Regions from separate parts of the Methylicorpusculum oleiharenae genome, predicted to be linked through region 2. Evidence: riboswitches for the same ligand, from Rfam matches in the RefSeq annotation. Region 2 holds a riboswitch; the other holds the start of a gene.
What was found. Region 2 has a riboswitch for cyclic di-GMP ahead of GO003_RS25070 (hypothetical protein). Riboswitches for the same ligand answer to the same signal wherever they lie in the genome.
Positions count from the first base shown of each region.

Region 1: it holds a riboswitch for cyclic di-GMP, as region 2 does, so the genes downstream of both, GO003_RS19315 (VPLPA-CTERM sorting domain-containing protein) here and GO003_RS25070 (hypothetical protein) in region 2, are expected to answer to the same signal.

Region 1 covers NZ_WUTY02000001.1:4,314,201-4,319,206, forward strand. The annotation lists gene GO003_RS19310 (tetratricopeptide repeat protein) at 341-2,728, shown strand; cyclic di-GMP riboswitch class I at 3,181-3,268, shown strand; gene GO003_RS19315 (VPLPA-CTERM sorting domain-containing protein) at 3,364-4,302, shown strand; gene GO003_RS19320 (DUF2024 family protein) at 4,518-4,646, opposite strand; gene GO003_RS19325 (dihydrodipicolinate synthase family protein) at 4,887-5,006, opposite strand, start outside.
Region 2 covers NZ_WUTY02000002.1:360,255-365,260, forward strand. The annotation lists gene GO003_RS25045 (DUF7146 domain-containing protein) at 1-27, shown strand, start outside; gene GO003_RS25050 (hypothetical protein) at 37-315, shown strand; gene GO003_RS25055 (hypothetical protein) at 501-926, shown strand; gene GO003_RS25060 (metal-dependent hydrolase) at 933-1,496, shown strand; gene GO003_RS25065 (hypothetical protein) at 1,550-2,332, shown strand; cyclic di-GMP riboswitch class I at 2,409-2,493, shown strand; gene GO003_RS25070 (hypothetical protein) at 2,579-2,998, shown strand; gene GO003_RS25075 (TonB-dependent receptor domain-containing protein) at 3,627-5,006, shown strand, end outside.

The DNA of each region.
Region 1 (5,006 bases), on a different contig from region 2:
GAAGGCGCTCACCTTGCCTACACGCGCTCTTTAACCTCTCCTTTTGGAGAATACTAGGATATACATTTGAATTTCCAGAACATGGATCATGACCTTTATTGCATTAAGTTTGCTTTGGAAGAGTGATATCGTTTAGTTAATGATTAATTTGCAAATAGAGTTGGGGCTATTTTAATATTTGGCATTAATGATTCCCAGAAACCCTGCACTTTATCTCTAACCTGAAAAAAGTGTCACGATAACTTCTATTCTGATATTCAGCATTTTGGCTAACGTCTCTTCCGGCCTGCATGACAAACTATTTAAACCACTACTTTCATAAAACATAGGGACCTCCCAAATGATAGCTGTACAATTTATCCACCGGTTACTGCTGGTTATCACGCTCGCACTGCTGACGGCCTGCGGCAGCTCACAAGAGCGCGAGCAAAAGTATCTTGAAAAAGCCCAGTCCTTTTACGATCAGAACAATCTTGAGAAAGCCCGTGTAGAGCTAAAAAATGTTCTGCAAATCAACCCCAAAAACATGGATGCTAATTTTCTTTTGGCTCAAGTCGAAGAAAAAAGCCAAAATTGGCAAAAAGTATTCGGTTTATTATCCGCCGTTGTCGAAGGCCAACCGGACCGTTTCGATGCTCAAGTTAAACTGGGTAAATTATTTTTAATCAGCGGCAACGTAGAGAAAGCGGAAGAAAAAGCGGATTTAGTCCTGGCAAAAGCTCCTGAAAATATCGATGCTCTGGCATTAAAAGGCGCGATATTCCTACGTAAAGAAGACCCGACCCAAGCGAAGGCGCTTTTTGAAAAAGTCTTGGCACTCGAACCGGGCCAACAAGACGCAACCTTATTAATGGTGAAAATTCTGGGTGACGAGAAAAAAATTGATGAGGCATTGCAGTTAGTAGAATCGGCTTTAAAAGTCCATCCTGATGCGATTAATCTTGCGTTGGTAAAAATCAATATTCTTTCTGCTCAAGGCAAAAAAGATCAGGTTGAAGCCGAGATGAAAGCCTTGGCAATGCAATTTCCGGAAAATGAAAATTTGAATTATGGGTTAGCCAAGTTTTATGCATCCGATAAACGTATTGATGAGGCTGAACAGGTATTAAACAATTTAATAACTAAACTGCCAGAAGCTGATGGCCCCAAGTTAGCTTTGGTCGATTTTTTGATCTCACAAAGAAGCAAAGACATAGCTGAAACCAAATTGCAGGCCCTAATCAAGGAAAACCCAAAAAACTTTAGCCTGCGTTTTGCCTTACTCAGAATCTATCAGGATCAACCGGACCGTATCAAAGAAGTTCTGAATACCATCGTTGCTGATGATCCCGGCGGTAAACACGGACTTGAAGCACAAACTCGATTGGCCGCCATTGCAATCAGTGACAAAGACATGGAAAAAGCCCGTGGGATTCTTGAAGAAGTTATCAAAGCCGATCAGAAAAACAGTAATGCGCTTTTGATGAGGGCGGGCATCTTTCTTAACGAGAAGAGCTTTGACGCCGCCACGGCCGATTTAAGAACCGTATTGCGTGATGAACCGGAATCCGAAAAAGCCCTGCTATTGCTGGCAAGCACCCATCTACAAAACGGAAAAATCGATTTGGCCCGTGAATCTCTTGAGAAAATCCTGGCTATCAATCCCAAGAATCTGATTGCGTCACGTGACTTGGCCAGATTGATGGTAAGACAAAATCAGGCTGACGCGGCATTAGCACTGTTGGAAAAAACGCAAACCAATAATGAAAAAGATGTCGAGACTGTCGTTATGCTGGTCGACTTATACGGGCAACGTAAAGACTGGCCTAAAGCTGAAGCCGCAGCCCATTCATTGCTCGACCTTAGCGATAATAAAGAATTGGCCCATTATAAAATAGCCCAAGTCAATTTAGCTCAAGGAAAAACAAAAGAAGCAGCGGATGAATTCAAAAAAGTATTGGAAATCAAACCCTTTGCTATCGACGCTGTCAGCGGATTGGTTAACAGTTACCTGGCACAAAAAGACATTAAACAAGCTGAAAAAACGCTGGATGAGATATTAGCCAAACAACCCGAAAACGGTGCTTTCCTGTCCATGCGTGGCGAAATATATCTCAAACAAAACAAATTTGTCGAAGGTGAGAAGCTTTATTCCAAAGTGGTAGAACTTTATCCTAAGTTTGAACAAGGCTATCGCGATTTGGCTTCTGTTTACTTAAGACAGGAACAAACCGATAAAGCACTTAACGTTTATCAAAAAGGATTGGGCGTCTTACCCGATAGCGTTCAGCTATTAATGGAATTTGCAGCGATTAATGAAATCACCAAAAATACCGATGCCGCAATGGCTACGTATGAAAAAGTGCTCACACTTAAGCCTGAGCATCAGCTGGCAACCAATAATTTAGCCGCATTACTGGCCAACAAAGGTGGTGAAGAAAATATTAAACGGGGATTATCGTTAGCGCAAACCTTTAAAAACTCAGATTTCCCGTCATTCTTGGATACCTTTGGCTGGTTGAGTTATCTGAATGATCAGACAGATGATGCAGTGGCCGCATTAGAAAAAGCCGTTGCGAAAGAGGCGAGAATTCCCGACCTTCATTACCATCTGGGTATGATCTATCTGAAAAAAGGGCGTAATGAAGACGCTAAACAAGCATTTGAAAAAGCACTTTCCCTTAACACGGCTTTTGATGATGCAGATAAGGCAAAAACAGAACTTGAAAAACTGAAAACAGGTTCATAATCCTTAATATAGTGGGTTGAATCTATCACCGCCATTGATGCGAGTGATAGATTCAACGGTTTTAAAGTTAGCTCTGTTTGCCTCACAACACGCGTTAAATCTCAGGGCTTATTCTGTTACAAGAAAGCTGCATTATTCAGTAGCTTCCCGTCAACTTGGTTTTAGCAATAAACCGAAATCGAAAAATTTCAGGTCATATCCCACAATTTTTGTATGTGTCTGCGTCATATGACACATTATTGAGTTTTCTCTTTTCCCAAATAAAATGTTCAGAAGCCTCAATCAATAAATCGGCTTTAAAAACGTCACTTCTCTATCAAATGGTTATTTTAATTTCAATATAATCAATTGCTTATTCTCTCATCAAAAAAATAAAATCCACATCCGCTTATTTGATAATTATTGGCTCGTTAATTGCCTTTATGAAAGTCATACTGACTTAATCGATGATATCAGTAGATCGCCACACCTGTTGCGAGACAGGGCCGGAAAGCCTATGGGTCTTGAATCAATTGACTTCAAGATAGCCGGGTCGCCTCCTTTTAAAAAGGAGGTCTGCTTAGCTTTGCGTTTTAATGAGGCCGGCAGACATCACTTCTTTTATTAGCAAATAAACCATGAGGGTTCTAAAAGTGATGACAACTAAATTAGCAAAAGCTGTATCTATGGCAATTGCAGGTTCAGCCTTAACAATCGGTTCAATATCAAGCGCATCTGCGCATACGATGTACAACACAGAAATACGAACTGGCGTTGATAGTAACGGAATACCAAATCGTATATCTGGTACAGACGGTTTTGTATATGGCTTTCAAAATGCCAATTATCCTAACGTAACAGGATGGGTAGGCACCGGCACTGGTATTTCCAGCAATCTGCCATTCAACTACTCCGGCAAAGCTCATTTGAACTGGGCCGCCGAATTGCATCATGCAGGCAGTTCTTTGGAAATCTCCAAAGCCGACGCTCTAACTCGATACGGCTCGTCAATCAGTGATGCAGAAATTGATACCGGCGCAGGAGCATGGCAAGATGCAGGAATAGATGGCAACGGCAACCCTACAGTAAACGGACCTACCGGCTGGAAGCATCAAACCGATATCGGTTTGATCAAAGCCGAAGAAACCATGTTCATAACGCTCAAACCCTCAGTAGTCACTGGAACAGGCTTTGATATCCAAAACTTCGGTATCACTGTGTTTACTGGCATGGATAAGAACACTGGTGATTACAGTCACCATGGCTCGTGGAACTGCCCAGGGTGTCTTTCAGGTGGCAACCCCGCACCAAAACCCTATGATGCCAATGATCCATTTGGCACCCAAGGGTTAACCTATTTGATCCACGACGCAACTGTAGATGGCTTGAATGGCTTGACGTTCAAGGCAGTTGCAGGACAAGAGTATTCTGTATACATCGGTGGAGCAGGCGTAGGCCGCTGGAATGCAAACGTCGCTGACTATAAACTGGAAATAACCACTTCAGCTGTCCCAATCCCAGCTGCCGTCTGGCTGATGGGCAGTGGTCTGGTAGGCTTGATGTCATTTGGCCGTAAAAAAGAAAAAACAGCTTAAATTACACCCGTTCCAAAATGAGCAGTTCATCTGCCGGACCGCAGGACATTATCTCAGCGGTTCTTAAAGCCTGTTTAAGTCACAGGCCAATCAGAACCTCAAAACCGGCAAGCCAAGGATGGCTTTTACTGCTTTAAATCAGGAACTCACTTTAATGACAATACAAAGCGAGTTGCTACTGTTCAATTATTCTTGATCGTAAAACTTTGCACCATCTAGGTAAATTGAGATAACTGATCGCTAACCTTATTCGTTGAAATTTTTTTATCCAGCACAACATCAAAGCGCATAATTCTACCCTGAGCTGTTTTTGCATAAGTATCAAATACGTGTGAAATAGACATCGATATTTCCTATTAAAACGGGTTGCCCTTGGAAAAGTGAGTTCCATCTATTTATTTAATTAAGTATTTAAAGTATAGGAGGATAGCAGCGGTAACTAGCAGAGCTTAACAACTAAGCATTATCCGTCATGTACCTGACAGATTTTTTCGTTATCACGATGGGTTTGCGGTTCTTTTGTTAATCCACAGCTGGGGTATCCTCAAAAAATTCGCCAAGGACCAGCGTCCTTGGCGTAAGTTTTAGCCATTTAATTGTTTGATCAATGCAGCCAATTCATCTTGACCGGCTGAATCCAGTGGGAGTAACGGTTTGCGCGGAACACCTGCGTCAAATCCGCGCAATTGCAGGCCGGCTTTGAT
Region 2 (5,006 bases):
GCGCTTCGGTCTTGTTCTTCACTATAGGAGGTATTCATGAGTCGGTATGTCTTTAATGCTTATCAGCTGGATACGACTCCTGGCAATCTATCGTCGCCCTTTTCTCCTTCATTGGATTGGACAGGCGACGATAATGCCTATCTTCTTTGGCTAAGAGAGCGGTTCCGGTCAAGCCCTGAAGTCAGGGAAAGACTTGGCCTTGCGCACAGAGCTAACCGTCGTGCCGATCAGGAACTTGATATTGTCGGTCCTTACCGCCAGGTTCTTCGCTATGCCATCGATAATTATGGAAAAGCCAAGCAGGTAAGTCTGTGAATCTGCTTTCCTCAACCCAAAACCGAACCTGATTCTTTCAGTGTTCGGTTTTTTTTACTCAAAATTCTTGAAATCAAAACAAAAGGCACATCAAAAAGCTTGTCTTTCGATGCGGTGGAAGCCTCATTTTTTCTTTTTAATGCATATAACTTTACCAATCAATTTAGTTTTTGCTTATGAAATCCATGAATCAGATAGTTAATATTTCCAGGCACAACTATTTATTTTTTATCTTTTTTTTGTTCTTTTCAATGCCAAGCAGTTCAGCTCAAACACAGCAATCAGGCACACAATCGCTCAATGAAAGCAGCTCATCTGAAAACCTTACTAACAATGCTCAGACTCAAATTGAAGAAGCGGCCGAACACTTCGATTCGTTCGCTCTGCTGATGCCACAAGTGTTGAATTCGAAACTCCAGTCTTTTTTAAAGCACGGTTTCAAAGTGTTTTTACTCGAAGACCCTCAAACAAAACCTGCTGAAGAGCAGATGATTGACTCTTTGATCAAAGGGCTACAAGCATTGGGCAACTCACTCTCAGAGGATTTAGCGAATAACCCTATTCATCAAGACGTTAAGCCAATACCTAAAAAGCCTAATCCTAAACAGTAATAGACAATGACACCTGTTGGACACTTGATCACTGCTGCATCAATGGCAACGGCATTCATGCGTGTCAATAGTTTATCCTGGACTCATGGAATTGCAGGTCTTCCTGACTTCTTTGTTGTCAATTCATCACTGGCTATGTCCTCTTCCTCTGGGTTGACTTTAATCAGTCTCGGCATGGTTCTCGGCGCCAGAGGTCCGGATCGTCTTGAGTTTCCTGTTTTTAATCGATTAACCAAGGTCAGACGATCATTAATCCCGCATCGCACATTGACGCATTGGCCTGGCTTTTGGATATTGGCTACGGTAATTTCTTGCACTTCATTTTTTGCAATGGATGACATCCTTTTCCAGACGATTGCATGTGTCGCAATCGGATTTTGCAGCGCGTCATGGCTTCATTTGATCATGGATATCATGACACCCACAGGGATTCCTTTGCTCACGCCTTTTGGGAAGCGAACAACGCTTAATCTTTACAAAACCGGATCCTTTGGTGAATGGTTGTATATTTTGGTTTTTTTAATATCCTCTCAGTTGTTAGCAAGCTTGCTTTCCAGTTTTTTCGCGTGAAATAGATTAAGCAATTCGTCATATCGTCATAAATTCATCTGTAGGAATAAATAATGGCTTTGGATACTTTAACTGTTTATGCTGCTTCGAAAACTGAACATTCCGATCATATACTTGTTCGTGTTTATTGGATGACTGGCAAGAATCGTCGCAAAGCGATCGATGTCTCCTTTCCATTGAGTTGCCATGATTACCTGGCTGCCGCTGAAGCTGTAGCCATTCGTTATCTACTTAGCGAGGCGAACATTTTTAATGTCAATCGAACGGGCCTAAACTTAAAGCTTGTCTTTTCAAAAGGCGCAATCAAAAAAATGGCCAAAAATGCGGCAAACAGAAAGAGCTCCCTCAACAATCGAGATCTTTATGAATACGGCTACCCAATCTATACTCGCTATGCTGAAGCCCAGATAGAGGTGTCAAAAGATAAATCTTGGTTCCCAATCCAGGAAGAAATTACTGAGGTCCCGGTTGTCAATAGCCAAGAACTTAAAGGCATCGAAAAGATTGATACAGATTCCTTGGGCGTTATAGCCATAACCCGACATGCCATGGAAAAATATGGTGTGCATTGCGGTACGATCGACATGAACGCAACCTGGAAAAACATCAATCGTCGATTTAAGTCTGGGAAAATCGAGCAGATTGAATTGCCGTCAAAGGTTTTAGCCCACAAATTGAAAAAATATGGCTCAGCCCCGGAAGTATGGAAGCATCCAGACAATCCACTGCATTATGTTTTTTGTAATCGCACTAATCACAAACTCCTTGTGACAGTATTCAAAAAGGATCCTGATGAACTAGTCACATTTAATCCCTCCTTATATAATAAAATCTGACTAAATTATAGAAATACGATCTCGCTGTTTTCTACGGTTAGCACCCTAGACTATCACCGTAGTTAGGAATTTCTGTGACAGATAAAGGCAAACCAGTTGTGAGGCTGAGACGCAAAGTCACCGATCCATGGCATTATGTCAGGGGCAGCGGGATTACCAGAGTCGCGTGACTACCATAATAATAGGCTAGTCCTCCACGATCTATGAATAACCTCAAAGTCCCTGTCTCAAAATAGGAGACAGGAAATGTTCACTTTAGCAAAAGCAATAATTGCTTCAGGCGCATTGATTTACGGTGCTGCCAATATCGATCCAGTTACCCCTCCAGAAAACACTGGTTTTTCATCAAAACCAGCTACAACTAAGTTCCTTTTTGCTCCAGATCAAAAAGCCCCTGACACTTTTGCTCGTAATGGTAGCGACATTGAAGCCAATGTCGAACAAGGCTCAGAGCACTTCGATGACATTGCGATGCAATTTCCTGGTGTTTTGGGAAAAAAACTTCAATCTGTCATGAAGCACGGTTCTAAAGCAATCCTCATGGAGGACTCAGAAACCAAAGCTGCCGAAGAAAAAATGATTGGTTCTTTGGTTCAAGGTCTAAGACATATTGGCGATGCGATGGCCGCAGATATGGTTCGTTCCGCACAAAAGGCTCGCGGCTAGAAATTTGGGCTATTTGCATTCTGGGGTTGGAAATCAGAACGATACATGTTTTTTAATCGCGCAGTTTTGTGCAAAACAGGGTTGGATCGTTGATGAGCGAGGTTACTTGTTATGTGCAATAGTCGGTTGTGCTGTCAATGCTCGTTACCGGCCATCACTTGTCGGTCGGGATGACTATTCAATTTCAACGATTAATACATTCTATAATCCAGTCGAATGTCCGGTATCCGGCGAGCAAATTGAAATTATCACTGTGTCATAACGACCCATTTTTGCCACTCGCGCTTCTCCAAAGCGGTCATTCGGCCAAATCCAGATCCTGCGAACTAGAAAGCTACAAAGCAGTCATTGGCGACCTCAACCAATCGGCCAAAACCGGCCACTGAGGATGCAGGCGAAATTTTCCATTCCTAAGTTCAGCGAATGGCAGCTTTTCGGCGAGCAATTTTGCGTTCTCTTTGGCTTGACCCGGCCAAAACCGGACATTTAGTTTTGTCCTTTTTCATGTAAGACAGTGTCGAATATTTGTCGATATAGAGTCTCTAAAATGCTATAAATAATCATCACTTTATATTTATGATGATCCAGGGATTTTATGCGCATCAATCAAAAGACTCTGCTGTGCCTTTTGGGGCTGCTGCTGTCTCTATCACCCTCACTCGTCCAGGCCCATACCGGCAGCCTGACACTGAGTGGCTGGACTAACGGCTTCAATCATCCTCTGCACGGCTGGGACCATCTTTTAACTATGCTCGCCGTTGGCGTATGGGCGGCGCAATTGGGTGGCCGGGCGGTTTGGCAGCTTCCCCTTGCCTTCGTCGGGGTGATGAGTCTCGGTGGGCTGGCCGGCATGATGGGGGTGTCCGTGCCGGGCGTGGAAACGATGATTCTGCTGTCCGTGTTGGTTTTCGGTTTTCTGGTCGTCCGCAGCATCCGCTTTCAAGCAGTGATCAGCGTGCTCATCGTGGTTTTTTTCGCCTTTTTTCATGGCCATGCGCACGGTCAGGAAATGCCCACTTCGGCCAGTCTGCTGTCATTCGCGCTCGGCTTCATGTTGGCGACCTTACTATTGCATGGTGCGGGCATCCTGGCCGCGCGTCTGGTTATCCTAGCCTTCGCCTATTCTCTGGGCAACAGCGCTTACGCAGAACCGTCTGACAACGCTTCAACCGATAAACCCAACGCCCAAGTTACCAACGGGGAACCGGTGACACTCTCAGAAATGATCGTGACTGAACGCGCCGATTCAATGGTCGGTTATGCCGACAGCGCCTCACAAGGCAATGTGGGGCAGGCGCAGTTGGAATATCGGCCTATTAACCGGCCCGGTGAAATTCTCGAAACAGTGCCGGGCCTCATTACTACTCAACACAGTGGCGAAGGCAAGGCGAACCAGTATTATTTGCGCGGCTTTAATCTCGATCACGGTACGGATTTTCTGACCCAGATCGAGGGTGTGCCGGTCAACCAGGTCTCCAACGCGCACGGACAAGGCTGGACGGATACCAACTTTCTCATTCCCGAATTGATCAAGACCCTCAACTATCAAAAGGGTAATTACTACGCCGAAAACGGAGACTTTTCCAGTACCGGCGCGGCCAATATCAAGTACTTCAACGACCTGCCCGACAACATCGTTAAATTTACCGGCGGCAGTTTCGATTACTATCGGGGTTTAGCGGCGGGATCAAGCAAACTGGGTGATGATAGCAGCCTGCTTTATGCTGGCGAAGTCGTCAATAACGGTGGCCCGTGGACGGTCAGCAATGATTATCTTAAATTTAATGGCGTGCTCCGTTACAGTAAAGAACTTGAAGATTCCGGCTGGAGCGTCACAGCCATGGCTTATCAGGCCGATTGGCAATCAACCGATCAGATCCCCAGGCGCGCAGTTGATTCCGGCGTGATTGGCCGGTACGGGACTCTAGATCCAACTGATGGGGGTAGTAGCCAACGTTACAGCCTGACGGCCGAATGGCATCGTCAGGACGCCGCCGGTGCTACCCGG